DNA from 2 places in the Kosakonia sacchari SP1 genome. Region 2 is predicted to be linked to the other one. Evidence: predicted binding sites of a transcription regulator. Region 2 holds the regulator's gene; the other holds the start of a gene.

Region 1 (10,974 bases), 1.5 Mb from region 2:
GGCGCTGCTCGGTCATCTGGGTTATGGCGTTGATTTTCTCCACTGCGCTGGCAGCGGCGAGCCGGTCGATGATGTAATGACTTATCGTTACCGGGAAGAGAAGGGCTTTATTGCCAGCGTCGTGATAGATAACAGCACTTTTACCGGGCGGCATTTACGCGCACTGGCGGAGCGGGAGTTCCCGGATGCAGACACACTACGCGCCGCAAAGCGCTTTACCCGTATCGCGTTAAAGCCGTATCTTGGAGGCAAGCCGCTGAAAAGCCGGGAGCTGTTCCGGCAGTTCGTGCCAAAAAGATAGCAGAATAACAACCGGGCTGGCGCGACGAAGCACGCGTTAGTACCTTTGAGAACATTGAGGATTGTCATGGCTGAATTACTGTTGGGCGTCAACATCGATCACATTGCCACACTGCGTAACGCGCGCGGGACGGCCTATCCGGATCCGGTTCAGGCCGCTTTTATCGCTGAGCAAGCAGGCGCTGATGGCATCACTGTGCATTTGCGTGAAGATCGTCGTCATATTACCGACCGCGACGTGCGCATTCTGCGCCAGACATTGCATACCCGAATGAATCTGGAAATGGCGGTGACCGAAGAGATGCTGGCGATTGCCTGCGAAACCAAACCGCATTTTTGCTGCCTGGTGCCGGAAAAACGCCAGGAAGTGACCACTGAAGGCGGGCTGGATGTTGCTGGCCAGCGCGAGAAAATGCGCGATGCCTGCCAGCGCCTGGCGCAGGCGGGTATTCTGGTATCGCTGTTTATCGATGCTGATGCTGAGCAGATCAAAGCGGCGGCAGAGGTTGGTGCACCGTACATTGAAATTCATACCGGTTGCTACGCGGATGCGAAAAGCGATGCCGATCAGGCAAAAGAGCTGGAACGCATTGCAAAAGCGGCGACATACGCGGCAAGCCTCGGCCTGAAAGTCAACGCCGGGCACGGGCTGACCTATCACAACGTCAAAGCCATTGCCGCGCTGCCGGAAATGCACGAGCTGAACATCGGCCACGCCATTATTGGTCGCGCGGTGATGAGCGGCCTGAAAGAGGCGGTAGCGGAGATGAAACGGTTGATGCTGGAAGCGCGCGCGTAATGGCGATTCTGGGATTAGGTACGGATATCGTCGAGATAGCTCGCATCGAAGCGGTGGTCGCCCGTAGCGGCGATCGCCTGGCTAAACGAGTGCTGAGCGACAACGAATGGGCACTGTATCAGGCGCATCAGCAGCCGGTTCGCTTTCTGGCTAAACGCTTTGCGGTCAAAGAGGCGGCGGCAAAAGCCTTAGGCACGGGGATCCGTAACGGGCTGGCGTTTAATCAGTTCGAAGTGTTTAACGACGCGCTGGGCAAACCGAGCCTGCGTCTTTGGGACGAAGCACTGCGGATGGCGGAACAGATGGGCGTGCGCGCAATGCACGTGACGCTGGCGGATGAACGCCATTACGCCTGCGCGACGGTGATTATCGAGAGCTAAATCTTATCTGCGTGGTGCATCAGGACAAACTTGTCCCATAGCTGTTCTTCAGTTTCCACATGCGCCGGATCTTTGAGGATGGTATTAGGTATCGGACACACTTTCTGGCAGGTCGGAGTTTCGTAATGGCCGACGCACTCGGTGCAGCGATCGCTGTTGATCTCATAAATGCTGTCGCCCATCGAAATGGCTTCGTTCGGACATTCCGGTTCGCACATGTCGCAATTGATGCAGCGTTTTGTAATTAGTAAAGCCATTTCAAAGAATTACCGTCAAATCTGGATGCTATCTGGAAACTACTGAATATTAACCGGCGCACTTTACCACAGAAACCGGATAGCCCCAATCATGATGATGCTTTTGCGCACAAAAGCGGCGCGGGGCAACATTCCTACTCCTTCCTGCGACATGTTGGCGAATGTTCTTAATTAAACATAAGAAAAGCGCCATTGACCGGATAATATTTCTGCGCTGAAAATACAAATGCCACTCGCGCGGAATAGAATGTGGTGGGTTTTTATTGATTAAGAATAATTACCCCGCCTGTGATATATAAATATTGCCTATATCTTAAAGCGACCTGACAGGAATAATTAATAAGGGACTATGATGAAAAGAGTGAAAATATATCTCGCATTTATTGCCAGTATCACGAGTGGACTGGCGAATGCGGCGAATGGGTATATCTATACAACGCCGGTACCGCCTGCATATGAATCCTCCGCAAACCAGCGTGCGTTGCGGACAAATGAAGAGACCTCAACCTATATCAAATGTGTGTATAACATCGATAATCAGGACCAAAGTAATCCGGCTTCATCATGGACATGGGCACGCGACGGGAGCAACTATCTAAAGCTGCGCGGCTATTGGTATAGCGCCATGCCGCTGGCAAATATGTTTTATAGCGAATCATCCTACGCAAGCCTTGTGAATATCTGCCGGAGTACGTTAAAGGCCAGCAATATTAATGCAGAAACCGTTATTCCTTATGCATCCGATTATACGCTCTCCTGGTTTTATATGATTTGGCATCAGGGGCAGGCACAACCGGCGATAATGTTCGGCAATAATAAAATTGATCGCATGGTCATATTTGGCGACAGCCTTAGCGATACGATTAATGTTTATAACGGCTCGTATGGCACGGTTCCAAATCACGCATCGTGGTTTGTTGGTCATTTTTCTAATGGCAAAGTCTGGCACGAATATTTGACCGGTTCGCTGAATTTACCGGGCTACGTTTGGGCGACAGCCAATGCGGAAAGCGGTGAGAAACCGTTATTTAACGGTTTTGACAAGCAGCTGGATTCTTTCAGTGCTTACCTGGGTAAAACAGAGAACTATAACATCGCGCAGACACTGTTTACGGTGCTGTTTGGCGGTAATGATTTTATCACTGGTGCAAAAATGCCGGACGATATCATCGCTACGTATCGCGTACAGCTGGCGCGTCTGGCGGCATTGGGCGCGCAGCATATCGCGATTTTCAGGCTGCCTGACTTTTCCGTCATTCCCAATGTCGCTACGTGGACACCAGCGGAAAAAGAGGCGCTAAAAAACAAATCAGAGAATTTTAACCAGCAGTTGAACCAACTGCTCGGCGAATTACGCACCGCGTACCCGAAAGCGAATTTTTTCACCGTCAAACTGGATAGCGCATTTAATGATCTGCTCAGTGAAAGCGGTAAATATGGCTTTGTTAATACCAGCGAAACTTGCCTGGATATCTCCGCTTCGGGCATCTCTTACGCCACAGGCGTTGCGGTGAAGCAGACATGTAAAGCGGCGAACGGGGCGTTTGTTTTCTGGGACAATATGCACCCGACCACCAAAACCCATGCTCTGCTCGCAGAAATGATACGTGAGGAGATAGTGCAACATCTGACCAACGGCGGCGAGTAACGCGCTAAAGCTCCTCGTCCGCCAGGGCGGGGAGGCTACACCAGTTTTTTCACCAGCTCTTCGCTATGGCGAATACGCTCCGGCGCATGCTCAAGATCCTGTTGCACCAGCGCCATAAACAGCAAATCCGTGAGCATCATTTGCGCGCTGGTGGAAGAAATCGCCGCGCTGCGTGTCGCTTGCTCTTCGGCGATGGTGTACAGGCAGTGCGTGGCTCGCTGCTGTAACGCGTTCGGCGTGAAGCCGGTTATGGCGAGGATCTTGCCGCCAACGCGCAGTGTCTCATCGGCCGCCATGTTGATTTCACGGCGTTCACCGCTATAAGAGACCGGCAGCAACAGATCGCCCGGCTCCATCGCCTGCACGGTTGCCAGCAGCGCATGCATATCCTGCTCGACCACGGCGTTAACGCCGATTTTCATCAGTTTCCAGCCAAAATTTCGCGCGACCAGCCCGGAAGCGCCGATACCCGTCAGGATAATGCGCCGTGCTTCGCGCAGCAGCCGCACGCTCTCCAGCAGTTTCTCCTCGCTGTTGACATCGAGCGAGGCATGCATGGCGCTCTGGTACTCTTTAATCAGCTTTTCGCCCACCACCCGCAGCGGATCATCGCCACGGATCTGGTTATGCACCGGCACAGACCACGGGTTGCTATTGCTGGCTAACGCCTCGCTGATCGCCAGCTTCATCGCCGGAAAGCCTTTAAAATCCATCTTCTGGGCAAATTTCACGACGCTTGACTGGCTGACACCTGCTTCGGCGGCCAGTTGTTGCGAACTCAAATGGCGTGCGCGATCGGGGTTTTCCAGCAGAAATTCCGCCAGCTTTTTATCGCTCTGCGCAAGGCCTGGGTAGCGCTGGCGAATGCGGATTAGACAATTCATAAGATCTCCGGGAGCAAACCCATCCGCGATATTTTGCCGATGAATGAATTTTATATTCCAGTAATAGATTGCGATTATGAATTAAAAATTCTTTTAGCACAAAATATCCCTGAATGGGTTTTGACAGCGATCAAGAGGATCCGCTGAGGCCGCGTTGTTTAACCTTCGGTGAATTATCGAGCAGACGAATTGCCGGAATAAAACTGGCACCTGCGCAGGCAATGACCACCGCGATTGCCGAGGCGATCAGCACGTTGCTGCTACCGAAGTGCGTCGCCAGTGGCCCGGCGGCCAGCTCACCAACCGGAATGGCGATAAATGACCCCATTGCGTCGTAGGCATAAACACGTGCCAGCTTCTCCGGCGGGATATGTGTTTGTAATGACTGCGCCCACGCTACGCCGAACAGGCCGAAACTGACGCCTGCGAGGAAAAACGCCGCCAGCAACCACGCGGTTGAAACATTTTGACTGAGGAGATAGATCGGCACCGCGCATACGGCAACCAGCATCACACCGATAAACAGGTCGCGTCGCGGACGCCAGCGCAGCGCGAGGAAGGAACCGACAATCAAACCAACGCTCTGCGCGGCGACAATCACTCCCCAACGCGTGCGACCAAACGAGGCATCGGCAATGATCGGGCCGAGCACCATCACCACCCCGCTGAATGCGGCATTAATAATGGTGAACTGCACGACAATGGCCCACACCCAGGCGCGGCTGATGAACTCTTTCCAGCCATCGCGCAGATCTTGCAGGATATTGCTTTGCGCCGCTGTCTCCTGAATGGCTCCCATGCGAATGGCCAGATAAAGCGGAGCCGAGGCGGCAAAGCCCAGCGCGTCAATCGCCAGGCCCCAGCCAGGCCCGACGGCGCTGGTGAGGATGCCACCGAGCGACGCGCCGACGACCGTTCCGCTATAAATACCAAGCTGGATAAAGGCATTGGCTTCGCGCAGGTTATGCGCTGGCACCGTTTGTGGTACCAGCGCGGACGACGCCGGCAGCGCGATCCCCGCCGCTGCGCCGTTAATTGTTCCGAGTATCGCCAGGAGCATCACCGTCGCTGAACCGTCCAGCACCAGCCAGGCGACAACGCCCTGCGAACAGGCTGCGACCAGCGACGACAACACCAGCACCCGGCTACGTGAATAGCGATCGGCCAGTACGCCGCCCACCAGTAAAAACGCCACGTTAAACAGCGAACGTGCAGCCACCACTATACCGAGCTCGGTGGCGGAACCGCCAATGTCCAGTACCGCAAAAGCCAGCGCAATAGGGGCGATGCCGTTACCGAGTACCGTCAGCAGACGGGCAAAAAACAGATGGCGAAACGGGGCAAAGTGAAAGGCGCGTGTATGTTGTGTTGTCATCAGGATCGCGGTGAATTAAAGGTTCGGGCCAGTGTAAATCATCCCTGGCTGGCTAATATAGCCGCTGATTATTACAGGTATCGGTGACCGATTGTTACCGGAAAAGTGAAGGTCTATCTGTTAGGCTATTGAAAGAGCGATCGCCAGAAGGAGAGGCCCGGCGGTCGAAGGTTAACCAACAGAGGACTCCCATTTGGCTAACAGCGAGCGCCGCGTCGTCTTTTTTGATCTTGATGGAACCCTGCATCAGCAGGATATGTTTGGCACGTTTCTGCGTTACGTTTTGCGTCATCAGCCGTTAAATGCGTTGCTGGTGCTGCCTTTGTTGCCGGTGATTGCGGGCGGATTATTACTCAAAGGACGCGCCGCGCGCTGGCCAATGAGCTTGCTGCTGTGGGGCTGCACGTTTGGCCATAGCGAACGCCATCTGAACACGTTGCAGCAGAAATTTGTCAGCTGGTTTCGTGAGCATGTTACCGCCTTCCCGGTTGTGCAAACGCGGTTAACCAACTACCTGGCGGCATCCGATGCGGATATCTGGTTAATTACCGGCTCGCCGCAGCCGCTGGTGGAGCAGGTCTATTTTGATACTCCCTGGCTCCCGCGCGTTAATTTGATAGCCAGTCAAATCAGCCGTCGCTACGGTGGTTGGGTGCTGACTATGCGTTGCCTCGGCCATGAAAAAGTCGCCCAGCTTGAACGCAAAATCGGTACACCGTTGCGCCTCTACAGCGGCTACAGCGACAGCAAGCAAGATAACCCGTTGCTCTATTTTTGCCAGCACCGCTGGCGCGTGACGCCGCGTGGCGACTTGCAGCAGCTGGAGTAGTGTCGAACCGATAACGGCTGTGTATAATGCGCTCCGCCTGAATTACTGGAGTAACTCGCTTTGTCCATTCCTGAACTGAATCACGACGTCTGGATGCGTCATGCGCTCACCCTGGCGAAACGCGCCTGGGAAGAGGGCGAAGTGCCGGTTGGCGCGGTGCTGGTGCATAACGGTCAGGTGATTGGCGAAGGCTGGAACCGGCCGATTGGTCGCCACGATCCTACCGCGCATGCGGAAATTATGGCGTTGCGCCAGGGCGGTCTGGTGCTGCAAAACTACCGTCTTATTGATACCACTTTATATGTCACGCTGGAGCCATGCGTCATGTGCGCGGGGGCCATGGTGCACAGCCGTATCGGGCAACTGGTCTTTGGCGCGCGGGATGCGAAAACCGGCGCGGCGGGATCGCTAATTGATGTGTTGCACCATCCGGGCATGAACCATCGGGTGGAAATAACCGAAGGCGTGTTACGCGACGAATGCGCTGCGATGCTGAGCGATTTCTTCCGCCAGCGTCGGCTGGAGAAAAAAAACCTGAAAAAACCGGCAGGCGATCCCACAGCTTTCTAGAGCCTGGTGGCGCGAAGCGCTAGCGGTTCACTTTCAGCGGGTTTTGCACCAGCGCGTCGGATACCAGTAGCGGGTTACGCGGAAAAGCTTCATTAGCGGTTAACGCGCTAAAGGGCAGAACGCCATAAGCCGGGCGATTTAGCTCCTCGGTCGATACCGCCGGGTAACTCTTCGCCAGCTTCAGCGCTTTTGCTGCTTCTTTCTCTTTTTCCAGCAAATAACCGACCAGGCTAATTTCATACTTACGAATATTTTCTACATAGGCATAGGCTTCATGCCCGCGGGCGTAACCGTACGTCAGCTTGCTGTAGTACTGTTTCTGGCTTAAAAGCGGTAAGCGTTGTTTTACGTCCGCCCAACTGTCCGGGTTGCCTTTCGTCTTCGCCGTTAATGCACGGGCATCCAGCATATGTGCGTAGCCCATATTGTAAGCCGCCAGCGCGAACCAGATCTTTTCATCCTGCGGAACGGTGTCCGGCACTTTGCTCATCATGTCCACCAGGTAACGCGCGCCGCCGCTGATGCTTTGCTCGGCATCAGTACGATCGCTTAAACCTAAGCTCTGCGCCGTATTGCGCGTCAACATCATCAAGCCGCGAACGCCGGTGGGTGAGGTGGCCTGGGAATCCCAGTGTGATTCCTGATAAGAGATGGCCGCTAATAATCGCCAGTCGATCGCCTGGGCGTATTTTTCAAACAGCGGTTGCAGATCCGGCAGTACGCTATCGACGGCGCGTAAGAAGGTACGCGTGTCGACATAGTCAAAATCCTCGCCGTGGCCGAGATATTTCTCCTCCAGTCGCGCAAGCGTGCCATCTTCATTCATATTATTAAAAAAATCGAGCATCGCAGCCGACAGCGTATTATCGTCATCACGCTTGCTAAACCAGGTAACGGGTTGCTCATCGGTAATATCCAGCGCCACCGCCAGCTCGGGATGTACGCGCTGGAACAGGCTAATGGCGACCGAATCGGCGACGGTGTAGCTCAGTTTCCCGTCGACCACCTGTTGCAGCAGCGCGGTCGTGCCGAGCTTTTCATCCACTGTCCAGCTTAACTCCGGGTACTTTTTCTCTTTTATTTCACGCAGATCGTCCAGCGCGACATGACCGGGAGCGATGGTTAACTGGCTGGCATTCACGGATTCCAGCGTGCGCGGTCGATAGCTGCCCACGCGGTACACCAGTTGCTGAGAAACGGAGTAGTAGACTGGCCCGGTTTGGTAGTTTTTCACCCGCTCGCTGTTGTAGACCAACCCGGCGGCGAGCATATCGGCGTCGTCATTATCAAGGTCGTCAAACAGTTGGCTGATATTCTGCCGTACCGTGACTTTCAGTTTGACGCCAAGGTAATCGGCGAAATGCTGCGCAAGATCGTAATCCAGCCCATACGTTTTGCCATCAATGGTGTTGTACGTCAGCGGTGTGGCGACCGTACTGACGCGCAGCTCCCCACGAGCTTTGATCGCCGCGATGCGATTGTCGGCTTTGCCGAACCAGGGGATAGAAGGCCACAGGGCCGCTGCCAGCAGCAGGGTGACAATGCCGATGAGCAGATAATTAATCTTAAATTTTTTCAAGGAGTTAATTCTCTGCGCCGTGCTTTGCCTCAGAAGGTTCTCGTGATGATAACAGTAAGGTTTGTCGGTGATTGAGCGGCATTCTGCGCAACAAAACGCCAGTTGGCAACTAATTAGAGCATTCGGCGACAGCTATTGTTAAAAATTGACGGCGATTTTATTTCGACGCAAACGGTTTCGTCGGCGCGCAGGATTCTCTATAATGACGCCCGTTTTCCCCTGGTGCACACTTAAAGCGTCCCCGACGCTTCGTAATCGAAGACGAGAGACTTATGATGGAAATTCTGCGTGGTTCGCCTGCATTGTCCGCTTTCCGTATCAACAAACTGCTGGCACGTTTTCAGGCTGCCAACCTCCCGGTAAGCAACATTTACGCCGAATACGCTCACTTCGCCGATCTCAATGATGGGCTGACAGAAGATGAATACGCGCGGCTCCAGCGTCTGCTGAAATACGGCCCAAGCCTTAGCAGCCATACCCCGACCGGAAAATTACTGCTCGTCACTCCTCGTCCCGGCACCATCTCTCCCTGGTCTTCTAAAGCCACCGATATCGCTCACAACTGCGGCCTCAACAAAATCAATCGCCTTGAGCGCGGCCTCGCCTATTACGTTGAGGCAAGCGGGCTGACTGACGCTCAGTGGAACGACGTTGCCGCAGAGCTGCATGACCGCATGATGGAGAGCGTATTCACCTCACAAGCAGACGCCGAACGCCTGTTTGAGCACCATCAGCCTGCGCCGGTACAGAGCGTGGACCTGCTCGGTGAAGGCCGTCAGGCGCTGATTGACGCCAACCTGCGTCTGGGGCTTGCGCTGGCGGAAGACGAAATCGACTACCTGCAAGAAGCGTTTACCCGCCTGGGGCGCAATCCGAACGACATCGAGCTTTATATGTTCGCGCAGGCGAACTCTGAGCACTGCCGCCACAAAATTTTCAACGCCGACTGGGTGATTGATGGCAAGCAGCAGCCGAAGTCGCTGTTCAAAATGATCAAAAACACCTTCGAGCAAACGCCGGATTTCGTGCTGTCGGCCTATAAAGATAACGCCGCGGTGATGGAAGGTTCCGAGGTGGGCCGCTTCTTCGCCGATCGCGGGGAAGGGCGTTACGACTACCATCAGGAACCGGCGCATATTCTTATGAAAGTGGAAACCCACAACCACCCGACGGCGATTTCGCCGTGGCCGGGTGCGGCGACAGGCTCCGGCGGCGAGATCCGCGACGAAGGCGCAACTGGCCGTGGCGCGAAGCCAAAAGCGGGGCTGGTGGGCTTTTCTGTTTCCAACCTGCGTATTCCGGGCTTTGAACAGCCGTGGGAAGAGGATTTCGGTAAACCGGATCGTATCGTCACGGCGCTGGATATCATGACCGATGGCCCGCTGGGCGGCGCGGCGTTCAACAATGAATTTGGTCGTCCAGCGCTGAACGGCTACTTCCGTACTTATGAAGAGAAAGTGAATAGCCACAACGGCGAAGAGCTGCGCGGCTACCACAAACCGATCATGCTGGCGGGCGGCATCGGCAACATCCGTGCCGATCACGTGCAGAAAGGTGAAATCACCGTTGGCGCGAAACTGATCGTGCTGGGTGGCCCGGCGATGAATATCGGTCTGGGCGGCGGCGCGGCGTCGTCAATGGCTTCTGGTCAGTCCGACGCCGATCTCGATTTTGCCTCCGTACAGCGCGACAACCCGGAGATGGAGCGTCGTTGCCAGGAGGTTATCGACCGCTGCTGGCAGCTGGGCGATGCCAACCCAATCCTCTTTATTCACGACGTTGGCGCGGGTGGTCTTTCTAACGCCATGCCGGAGCTGGTGAGCGATGGTGGGCGCGGTGGCCGTTTTGAGCTGCGCGATATTCTGAGCGATGAGCCGGGAATGAGCCCGCTGGAAATCTGGTGTAACGAATCGCAGGAGCGCTATGTGCTGGCAGTTGCCGCCGATCAACTGGCGCTGTTTGACGAGTTGTGCCGCCGCGAGCGCGCGCCTTACGCTGTGATTGGTGAAGCGACGCAAGCGCAGCACCTGACGCTCAACGATAATCACTTTAACGATCAGCCGATAGACATGCCGCTGGATGTGTTGCTGGGTAAAACGCCGAAGATGACCCGCGACGTCTCGTCTCGTCAGGCGGCTGGCGAAGCGCTGAACGTGCAGGGCATTTCCATTGCCGATGCGGTTAACCGCGTGCTGCACCTGCCAACCGTGGCAGAAAAAACCTTCCTTGTGACCATCGGCGACCGCACGGTGACCGGTATGGTCGCGCGTGATCAAATGGTGGGGCCGTGGCAGATCCCGGTGGCGAACTGCGCGGTAACGACCGCCAGCCTCGACAGCTACTACGGTGAAGC
Region 2 (10,974 bases):
TCGATGTGCCAAAAATTGAATTCTGATAAAGGTTGCCACTTTCAACCACAATCGCAATATTACTATCCGGAACACCGCTCCCGGATGTATTAATAACGACTTTCTTTAATGCCGCGCTGGATTCTTTCGGCATATTAATCCCTACCACCGTGATTGTGCTGTCTTCAAAAAACAGCCCAACCAAACCGGTGCTGGTTGAGTTGATATTTAAATCGTACCATGCCAGATCCGGTGTTGCGTAAGCGCGAGAATAGCCACTAAAAGAAACCGCATTACCATTGGTCGGAATTTGAATGTTATTAATTCCGCTCAATGGTAAGAACAGGCTAACGGCATACACGTCGACTGACGAATTCTGCTGCGCCTGATCGGGTACGGATACGGTAATTTCAAACGCTTTCGTTACGCTGGGGTCAATAAGATACGCGAGGCCCAGTGAAAACCCCTGACCCTGAACTGACTGCACGCTGTAATTCTGCGGTTTTTGGTTATTATAAGCGACATTAAATGGCGTGGTGTTGCCAGTATTATTATAAACAACAATCGCTACTGGCTGGTTAGGCAGATTAGTATACGTCACTGCTTGCCCTTTACCCAGTGTAGTTCTACTGCCATCGGAAATGGATGACTGAAAACCTGCGGACGCATTCATAGCATAAGCTGTCGTGAACATATTAAATATCCTCTACGAGTAGAAAGCTGAATGTTAATGGCAATATTGGCAGGTGAGTTTTTTGCCAACAAATTAAAAGTAGAATTATCCTGGTTTATTTTCAAATAAATATTTATGAAGATTTTTATACTGAATAAAATCAACGATCATGCTGGTGTGGTCGTTAATATATATCTGGCATGTAGGGTATATAAATAAGGCTGTATAGAATATATCTATTCTTGTTTATTACTTAATTAGCGAGCAAAGAAATAGCCGCCAAAAGGCGGCTATGTTTGTTAGCGCGCAGCACGCTGCAAAATGGTCGCAGAGGGCTGGCGTTGCAGGAAACACATCCGCAGCATCATCATTATCGCCGCCGACGTCAGGCCAATAATAAATCCCATCCAGAAGCCCGCAGGGCCCATTCTGTCGACCACTAAATCGGTTAACGCCAGCGTGTAACCCACCGGTAAACCCAGAACCCAATAGGCAATAAAGGTGATAAAAAAGATTGAGCGCGTATCTTTATAACCACGCAGGATACCGCTGCCAATCACCTGAATGGAGTCGGAGATTTGGTAAATGGCCGCCAGCAACATCAAGTGCGATGCCAGCGTCACGACATCTGGATTATCGTTATAGATCAGCGCTATATGTTCGCGCATTAACGCGGTAAAAATCGCCGTTAATGCCGCCATGGAGATGCCGACCAACAACCCCGTATGGGCTGAGGTTTTCGCATTCAGCGTTGAGCCCTGGCCGAGACGAAACCCGACGCGAATTGTCACCGCCGCTGACAGCGAGAGCGGTAAAACAAACATCAGCGAACTGAAATTAAGCGCGATCTGATGTCCGGCGACATCGACAATGCCCAACGGCGAAACGAGCAGTGCTACCACGGCAAACAGCGTCACTTCGAAAAAGAGCGCCAGTGCAATGGGCAGCCCAAGCTGTGTCAGGCGTTTTAACACCGCGAAGTCAGGTTTGGCAAAACGTTGCATCGCTTGAATATCACGCATCGCGCGGGCGCGTTTAACATACAGGCGCATGCAGATAAACATCACCCAATAGACGGATGCGGTCGCCACGCCGCAGCCCACGCCGCCAAGTTCGGGCATACCGAAATGACCGTAAATAAAGATGTAGTTCACCGGGATATTTACCAGCAGGCCGACAAACCCCATCAGCATACCCGGGATCGTGCGGGCGAGGCCTTCGCACTGATTACGCATCACCTGGAAAAAGAGATAGCCTGGCGCACCCCACATTAACGCACGCAAAAAACGCACGGCTTTATCCGCCAGTTGCGGATCGATGTTATGCATGGCGTAAATAATATGACCGGCATTCCACAGCACAATCATGATCAACACTGCGACCATGCCCGCCAGCCAGAAGCCCTGACCGACCTGATGGGCAATTCTGTCGCGACGTCCGGAACCATTTAACTGGGCAATCACTGGCGTCATCGCCAGCAGCAGACCGTGGCCAAACAGAATGGCGGGAAACCAGATTGAGGTCCCGATTGCCACCGCCGCCATATCCGTGGCGCTATAGCCACCGGCCATTACTGTATCGACGAAACCCATGGCTGTCTGGGCGACCTGCGCGAAAATAACCGGCACGGCGAGTGCCAGTAACTGACTCGCTTCTCTCATATACTTCTGCACGAGAACACCTTTATCTTGTTGTTATAAGAAAGAATGGAACGACTAATCAGGAAGGAGTTTTTCCTTGTGCTAAAAAGGATGCCGCACAGCGATGGGTGCGACATGTGTACAAATATTACCTGCTATAGCGTGCTTTTGCCATGCCAGTCATATAGCAAAATTATCTTTTAGCACGCGGCGCTACGCTTATCTTCTCACCAGCGTGGCGCGAAAAAGGGGGGCAGGGCGATTGAAACTGGCAAGGGTAAATTTCACCTGTTATTGTGCGTAAAGAACACGGTAATGACCGAATGAATGGAACAGGAGTGGTAAGCATGTTTACGGGTATTGTACAGGGCACGGCGAAACTGGTGGCCATTGATGATAAACCCAATTTCCGCACTCACGTTGTTGAGTTGCCTGAGACGATGCTGGATGGCATTGAGACCGGCGCTTCCATTGCCAATAATGGTTGCTGCCTGACAGTGACGGCGATTAACGGTAGCCATATCAGCTTCGATCTGATGAAAGAGACGCTGCGTATCACCAACCTCGGCGATCTGAATGTGGGCGACACGGTAAACGTAGAGCGCGCGGCAAAATTCAGTGATGAAATTGGCGGTCACTTAATGTCGGGTCATATTATGACCACTGCCGAAATTGTCAAAATTCTGACCTCGGAAAATAACCGCCAGATCTGGTTCAAAGTGCAGGATCCTGCACTGATGAAATACATTCTGTACAAAGGTTTTATCGGCATTGACGGGATTAGCCTGACGGTTGGTGAAGTTACCAGTAGCCGCTTCTGCGTGCATTTAATTCCGGAAACGCTGCAGCGTACGACGCTTGGCGCAAAAAAGCTGGGGCATCGCGTGAATATCGAAATCGACCCGCAAACGCAGGCGGTTGTTGACACCGTGGAGCGCGTGCTGGCCTCGAAAGAAGCGGCGATCGTTGCCGCAGCCAGCGAAGAGTAAAAATAAACCCCGGCATGCCGGGGTTTATTTTTTAACGCGCCACGCGCAACCCGTGTTCAATACCCCGGCTGAAAACCACCTGCCAGAGCTGAATATCGCGCGCGCGAAACGCCCCCGCGCAGGCATTGAGGTAATAGCTGAACATCCGTTTAAAGCGTTCCGAATAGTTGTCGGAGATTTCCGGCCAGGCACCAAGAAAACGCTCATACCACGCCATCAACGTACGGTCATAATCCGCGCCGAAATTGTGCCAGTCTTCCATCACGAAGTGTGATTCGCTGGCATCTGCAATCTGGCGCACAGAAGGCAGACAACCATTCGGGAAGATGTAGCGGTTGATCCACGGATCAACATTGTGATCGGTGCGTTTTGAGCCGATGGTGTGCAGTAAAAAAATGCCATCGGGCTTCAGGTTACGATCGACGACGCGGAAATAGGTCGCGTAGTTTTTTGGCCCGACATGTTCAAACATGCCAACGGAGACAATGCGGTCAAATTGCTCGTCGAGGTCGCGATAATCCTGCAAACGAATATCGACATCCAGCCCTTCACAACGCTTCTGCGCCAGCTTTTGCTGTTCTGCAGAAATCGTCACGCCAACCACACTGACGCCGTAATTTTGCGCCATAAACTGCGCCAGACCGCCCCATCCACAGCCAATATCCAGCACGCGCATGCCGGGTTTTAACTTGAGCTTTTCACCGATAAGCCGCAGTTTTGCCCGTTGTGCATCGTCCAGCGTTTCAGCGTCCTTCCAGTAGGCGCAAGAGTATTGCATCTGCGGATCCAGCATGCGGGTAAACAGATCATTACCGAGATCGTAATGTTCTTTGCCCACAATCCAGGCCCTTTTTTTACTTTGCAGATTAAATAATCTTGCTCCGGCAATGCGGAGTGTGTCTTTGAGATGGTGCGGAAGTTGGTTTTCCAGCCCGGCGCGCAGAACTTTGGTAAAGAATATGTCCAGGCGGGGGCAATCCCACCAGCCGTCCATATAACTTTCGCCGAGTCCGAGCGAGCCTTCCTGTAAAACGCGTTTGAAAAAATCAGGGTTTTTCACCTGAATATCTGACGCTGCGGGACCGTTGACGCGAATACCTGCGCGACCCAGCAGTTCGTTTGCTATACGGAACCAATTGTCATCCCGTACGCTAACTTCTTCTATACACGATGAACTCATAACTTCTCCATCACTCGCAGTGATCAGAACCTTCAAAGAGCGTAGACGCTTTTTCAGGCTTGTGAGAAATCTCACGGTTTTCACCGTGAGGCTGATATCCGACGTAGAACAGAGGAAGGGAGAGGACCCTTGCCGAAAGGCCTTCCATGGGTAAACGGGTACAATCCGGTACCCGTTAATGCATAATATTTATCGTATTTATCAAACAGCCGAAAATGAGTATAGGCGCCAAAATCCGGTGATTCAATAAAAAGCCATTAGCAAGCTAACCGCTGAGTTATTGATAGTCGCTTGCGCAACTATTAATGCTAATGCGACGAGTGAGCCACAACCTCTTTATCCGCCCGTTCATCCTGAGTGCGGCGCTGAAGCCGATAACCCAACGCGACCAGCAACACCATTGACACCATAACACTGGTCGTCGTCAGCAGTGGTGTGGCGATAAGCCACGAAACGACCAGACTTGCCAGGAAACATAACCCCAGTTGTAGCGTATTCTGCAAGGCGGCTGCGCGACCGGTGGCCTGCGGGAATGGGCGCAGCGCCTGCGCGACCACGATAGGGTAAATCGCGCCATTGGCCATTGCCATAAAGCAGAAGGGGATGAGTAGCGCGGTCAGCGACACGTCCGACATAAAACCGACGGCCCAGGTGGCGAGGACACTTAACGCGAAAGCCCCCAGCAGCCACGGCAGCAAGCGAAAACCCTGCCATTTCTGCAACGCGGCACGGCAACCGTAACCGCCCACCAAAAAGGCGATGGTTTGCGGCACATAACTGAGGCCAATAACCGATGGGCCATAACCCATTTCGTGAAGAATAAACGGCGAACCGGTCAGCCAGGCGAAGAAACTGGCCGAGCAGGCGGCATAGATAATCACATTCCCGCGATAGTCCCGGGCGCGCAGCAGATCCATAAAGGTCAGCGATTGTTCGTGGTGCTCAATCTTATTCGCCGGTGCTTTCAGTCGCCATGCCGGGATCATCAGAATCACTGTGATCGCCAGTAAGGTGGCGAAAATGGCCTGCCAGTTGAAATGCGCAAGGATCCAGGCTCCCAGCAGCGGTGCCAGAGCGGGTGTTAAACCAACGAGCGGCATAATGGTGGCGAAGATGCGATTGACGCGATGCGCGGGATAGTTATCCGTCACCAGCGCCTGCCAGCTTACTGTCGCGGCGCAGACGCCTACCGCTTGCACAAAGCGCAGCACCAGCAACAGGGTTGCATCGCGTACCCATAATGTTCCCAGACACCCCAGCGCGAAAATCGCCAGCCCGGCCAGCAACACCGGCTTGCGGCCATAGCGATCTGATAGTGGCCCCCATACCAGTTGCGCAATGGCAAAGCCCGCCAGAAACAGGCTTAAGGTTGCGCTAACCACCGCAGACGATGTGTGTAAATCTTGCTGTATCGCGCTGAAGGCGGGGAGGTACATATCAGTGGCTAAAAAGCCGAGCACGCTTAATCCCGCGAGCCAGACTAAAAATCCGTTGCCAGGTTGCATTAGTGTTTCTCTTTAATTGCAGGTAATCAGGGCTGTCGAGTGTAAGGAGTGCATTAGCGCTTGTGAAACGCTAATATTTGCGTAGTGGTTTCAAAATTTTTGCAGGCAGATTATGTGGTCAGAATATTCACTGGAAGTGGTTGATGCTGTCGCGCGCAATGGCAGTTTTAGCGTCGCGGCGCAGGAGTTACACCGTGTACCTTCTGCGGTGAGCTATACCGTGCGACAGCTTGAGGAGTGGCTGGCTGTTCCGCTGTTTGAACGCCGCCATCGTGATGTTGAGCTCACGCCTGCCGGGGTCTGGTTTTTGAAAGAAGGGCGAGCTGTTATCAAAAAAATGCAGATCACCCGTCAGCAGTGCCAGCAAATCGCCAACGGCTGGCGCGGGCAACTGGCAATTGCCGTCGACAACATCGTAAAACCTGAACGTACCCGGCAATTGATCGTCGATTTCTATCGCCATTTCAGTGATGTTGAGTTGCAGGTTTACCAGGAAGTCTTTAACGGTGTCTGGGATGCGCTTGCTGACGGGCGGGTTGAGCTGGCGATCGGCGCAACGCAGGCCATCCCCGTAGGTGGGCGTTATGCGTTTCGCGATATGGGAATGCTGAGCTGGAAATGCGTGGTTTCCAGTCGTCATCCGCTGGCGTCACTGGCAGGTCCGCTCAGCGACGATACCTTGCGCAACTGGCCTTCACTTATCCAGGAAGATACGTCCCGCTCGTTGCCGAAACGTATTACCTGGCTGCTGGATAATCAGAAACGCGTGATTGTCCCTGATTGGGCGTCGTCGGAGGCGTGCTTATCTGCAGGGCTGTGCGTGGGAATGGTGCCGGCACACTTTGCCCGCCCGCGGCTCGACAGCGGTGACTGGGTCGCGCTGAACCTGGAAAACCCCTTCCCGGACGCGGCGTGCTGCCTGACGTGGCAACAAAATGAGGCTTCCCCGGCGTTAAACTGGCTGCTGGAATATCTTGGGGACAGTGAAACGCTGAATGACGAATGGTTAAGGGAGCCGAATTAACGGCTCCGTAATAAGCGATTAGCGGCGATAATCGCGGAACGGGCCATCGGCCACTGAGCGACGCTCGACCAGGCGCGGATGCACTTCGATAGACTGCGACTCCTCGCGCTTGTTGACGATGCGATCAAGCAGCATGGTAAACGCCGTTTCTCCCAGCGAATCTTTCGGCTGGTGAATCGTGGTTAATGCCGGAGTGAAGAAGCGTGAGTTACGCACATTGTCATAACCAATCAGGGAAATATCCTGCGGTACGCGTAAACCCATCTCATCGGCAGCACACAGCGCGCCCATCGCCATAATGTCGCCACCGCAAAACACCGCAGTAGGGCGATGCGCCTGACCGAGGATTTGCTGCATCGCGCGATAGCCGGATTCCGGCTCGAAATCGCCCTGTACGATCCAGTTTTCCGGCACGGTGATAAGGGCTTCTTCCATCGCTTTCATAAAGCCAGCCAGACGGCCAGCGCCAGTGTTACGCTCCAGAGGGCCTGGGATCACACCAATATCGCGGTGTCCGCGATCAATAAGGTAGCGACCGGCCATATAACCGCCTTCGAAGGCGTTATCAATAACGGAGTCCGTAAAGTCGGCCTTCGCTTCGCCCCAGTCCATCACGACCATCGGAATATGGCGGTACTCTTCCAGCATGTTCAACAGCGATTCCGGGTATTCTGAACACATTACCAGCAAGCCATCGACACGCTTTTGCGCCATCATCGACAGGTAAGCACGCTGTTTTTCGAGGCTATTCCAGGCATTGCCAAGGATCAGGGTGTAACCCTTCTGGAAGCACTTTTTCTCTACGGCTTCAATAATTTCAGCAAAGTAGGCCGCTTCACTGCTGGTAGCCAGCAAACCGATCGATTTTGTGTGATTCACTTTCAGGCTGCGGGCGACAGCGCTGGGGGAATAGTGCAGCTCTTTAATCGCTGCCCACACGGCGTTGCGCGTCTCTTCGGCGACGAAACGGGTCTTGTTAATTACATGTGATACGGTTGTAGTGGAAACGTTTGCTCGTTTCGCTACGTCTTTAATCGTTGCCATCAGATATCACTCCAGACCATATCATAAGCTCCTGATAATACTTAAGGTAAACGTTTGCCTTTAATCACCCTGTACCCATCAAAGGGGGTGCGGTACGCCGGGAAAACGACACTGGACGTCAGGAGGGGAGTCAATGGCCGGTACGCTAATAAATTTAGCGTCGAATTTTGTCTGATCTTGAGCAAAAGGGGAAGTATTAAAACGTTTCTCCTGCGAATTCCCGCAAGATTTTTAAGATAATTTGTGCAAAAATGCGTTATCTCACTTTTTGTGGGGAAATTAAAAAGGGGAAAATTGATGAGCACCGATCTGAAGTATTCTTTAATCACTACCGTCATCGTTCTGAGCCTGATTGTTTTCGGCGGTCTGACTGCTGCACTGCATTGATCTATCGCGAGGGAGAGCCTCTTCTCCCTCGGTTTTCTGCCCCGCTATTGTTATCACCTCTGCAATAATCTTTTGTCATTCTGCTAACTTCTGTTTTTTGTGATAGCTGTCATACTTTTGACTTCAGCGACAGGGTCGCTAGTCGGCATGTCTTTTTTGGAGTCACAGATGAAAATTAATTTCCCTTTGCTTGCCCTGGCGATTGGCGCCTTCGGCATTGGTACTACCGAGTTTTCCCCGATGGGATTACTGCCGGTTATTGCCCGCGGCGTTGACGTTTCTATTCCGGCAGCGGGGATGCTGATTAGCGCCTACGCTATCGGTGTAATGGTTGGTGCGCCGTTAATGACGTTGTTGCTGTCTCATCGCGGCAGACGCAATGCCCTGATCTTTTTGATGGCAATTTTTACGCTTGGTAACGTGCTGTCGGCGATCGCGCCGGATTACACCACATTAATGCTGGCACGTATCGTCACTAGCCTGAACCATGGCGCTTTCTTTGGTCTTGGTTCGGTGGTGGCAGCAAGCGTGGTTGCCAAAGAGAAGCAGGCCAGCGCAGTCGCCACCATGTTTATGGGGCTGACCATTGCTAACATCGGCGGTGTACCTGCCGCGACCTGGCTGGGTGAAACCATTGGCTGGCGCATGTCGTTCATGGCCACTGCCGGGCTGGGTGTGATTGCTATGGCGAGCCTGTTCTTTTCGTTGCCGAAAGGTGGTGCTGGTGAGCGCCCGGACGTACGTAAAGAGCTGTCGGTACTGGTACGCCCACAAGTGTTGTCCGCATTGCTGACCACTGTGCTCGGCGCAGGTGCCATGTTCACGCTGTATACCTACATTGCGCCGGTACTGCACACCATTACCGATGCCACTCCCGTTTTTGTGACGGCGATGCTGGTGTTGATTGGCGTTGGTTTCTCCATTGGTAACTATCTCGGCGGCAAACTGGCGGATCGCTCGGTCACCGGCACGCTGAAAGGTTTTTTGATCCTGCTGATTGCCATCATGCTGGCGATCCCGTTCCTGGCGCGCAGTGAAGTGGGCGCAGCCATCAGCATGGTGGTGTGGGGCGCGGCGACGTTTGCGGTGGTTCCGCCGTTGCAGATGCGTGTCATGCGCGTTGCGCATGAAGCACCTGGCCTTTCATCTTCAGTCAATATCGGTGCCTTTAACCTCGGTAACGCGCTGGGCGCGGCAGCCGGTGGAGCAGTGATTTCCGCTGGGCTGGGTTATGATTTCGTCCCGGTTATGGGGGCGATTATTGCCGGGCTGGGTCTGCTGGTGGTGCTGTTCTCTGGCCGCTCTCAGCCAGAACGTGTCTGTGCCGCAGCAGAATAAATAGCACAAATGCAAAAAAGGAGGGGCTAGCCCCTCCTTTGTTTTATGCCGCGTTTATGCCGCTAAATTTTTGGCCACGAATGACCAGTTTACCAGCGCCCAGAAATGTTCGAGGTAGTTCGGACGCGCATTACGATAATCGATGTAATACGCATGTTCCCACACATCGACGGTTAACAGCGGGGTTGCGTCGCTTGTCAGCGGCGTACCCGCATTAGACGTTGAAACAATGGCTAATGCGCCATCCGCTTTTTTCACCAGCCACGTCCAGCCAGCACCGAAGTTTTTAACCGCAGCATCGGTGAATTGCGCTTTGAATTCGGCAAAGCTGCCGAAGGATTTGGCGATAGCCGCCGCCAGCTCACCAGCCGGTTCACCGCCAGCATTCGGAGCCAGGCAGTTCCAGTAGAAGGTATGGTTCCAGACCTGGGCGGCATTGTTGAACACGCCGCCTTCGCTGCTTTTCACAATCTCTTCCAGAGATTTACCTTCAAAAGCGCTGCCTTTGATCAGGTTGTTGAGGTTGGTGACATACGTCTGATGATGTTTACCATAGTGGTATTCCAGCGTTTCGGCTGAGATATGCGGCGCCAGGGCGTCTTTTGCATACGGTAATGCAGGTAATTCAAACGACATTGCTATTCTCCTTTCATTATTTTAATGACATCCAATAGCCCTACTGGATGTGCGGGTTAGGGTAGCAAATCGAAAGGTCACACAAAAGAGGGAGTTACCTGCCGCCGATGCGGCAGGTGAGGGGTTAGCGAATGGTTTTCGGCGTCACGACGCGACGCGCGCCGACATAATGACGCTGCCAGTAATCTTCACTCAGCGAGGTGACCTGAATATCCTGGCCGCTACGCGGAGACTGAATGAATTTACCATTACCGACGTACACGCCAACGTGATCGGCTGTACCACGGCCCTGGGTACGGAAGAACACCAGATCGCCGCTCTCCAGTTCCGCCACATTCACCGGCGATGCATCGCGCAGGTGATACATTTCATTGGCGGTACGTGGAATACGAAATTTCACCAGATCCTTATATGCGTAATAGACCAGACCACTGCAATCGAAACCGGTGCTCGGTGAGGTGCCGCCCCAGTGATAAGGCTTGCCAATCTGATTCATCAGTTTGGACATGGCGGTTTTTTGGGCTTTCTGAATGCGAACTTTATGCACATCGGCGATGGCGTTAGTGCTTTTGACCTTCA

What was found. The regulator PurR, encoded in region 2, represses purine synthesis genes. The targets are predictions, from matches to a motif close to CANGCAAACGTTTGCNTG.
Region 1: the regulator PurR is predicted to act here: its motif matches at 8,786-8,803, upstream of purL (phosphoribosylformylglycinamidine synthase).

What each region holds. Positions count from the first base shown of each region.
Region 1 covers NZ_CP007215.2:1,257,989-1,268,962, forward strand. The annotation lists gene recO (DNA repair protein RecO) at 1-301, shown strand, start outside; gene pdxJ (pyridoxine 5'-phosphate synthase) at 368-1,099, shown strand; gene acpS (holo-ACP synthase) at 1,099-1,479, shown strand; gene C813_RS29060 (YfhL family 4Fe-4S dicluster ferredoxin) at 1,476-1,736, opposite strand; gene C813_RS29065 (SGNH/GDSL hydrolase family protein) at 2,089-3,384, shown strand; gene C813_RS29070 (MurR/RpiR family transcriptional regulator) at 3,420-4,268, opposite strand; gene C813_RS29075 (MFS transporter) at 4,399-5,643, opposite strand; gene yfhb (phosphatidylglycerophosphatase C) at 5,837-6,472, shown strand; partial or broken gene tadA (tRNA adenosine(34) deaminase TadA) at 6,514-7,042, shown strand; gene mltF (membrane-bound lytic murein transglycosylase MltF) at 7,062-8,654, opposite strand; gene purL (phosphoribosylformylglycinamidine synthase) at 8,894-10,974, shown strand, end outside.
Region 2 covers NZ_CP007215.2:2,711,290-2,722,263, reverse strand. The annotation lists gene C813_RS35815 (hypothetical protein) at 1-673, opposite strand, end outside; gene mdtK (MdtK family multidrug efflux MATE transporter) at 952-2,325, opposite strand; gene C813_RS35805 (riboflavin synthase) at 2,640-3,281, shown strand; gene cfa (cyclopropane fatty acyl phospholipid synthase) at 3,313-4,461, opposite strand; gene punC (purine nucleoside transporter PunC) at 4,770-5,966, opposite strand; gene punR (DNA-binding transcriptional activator PunR) at 6,079-6,990, shown strand; gene purR (HTH-type transcriptional repressor PurR) at 7,009-8,034, opposite strand; gene cydH (cytochrome bd-I oxidase subunit CydH) at 8,332-8,421, shown strand; gene C813_RS35780 (MFS transporter) at 8,590-9,759, shown strand; gene sodB (superoxide dismutase [Fe]) at 9,814-10,395, opposite strand; gene C813_RS35770 (C40 family peptidase) at 10,520-10,974, opposite strand, start outside.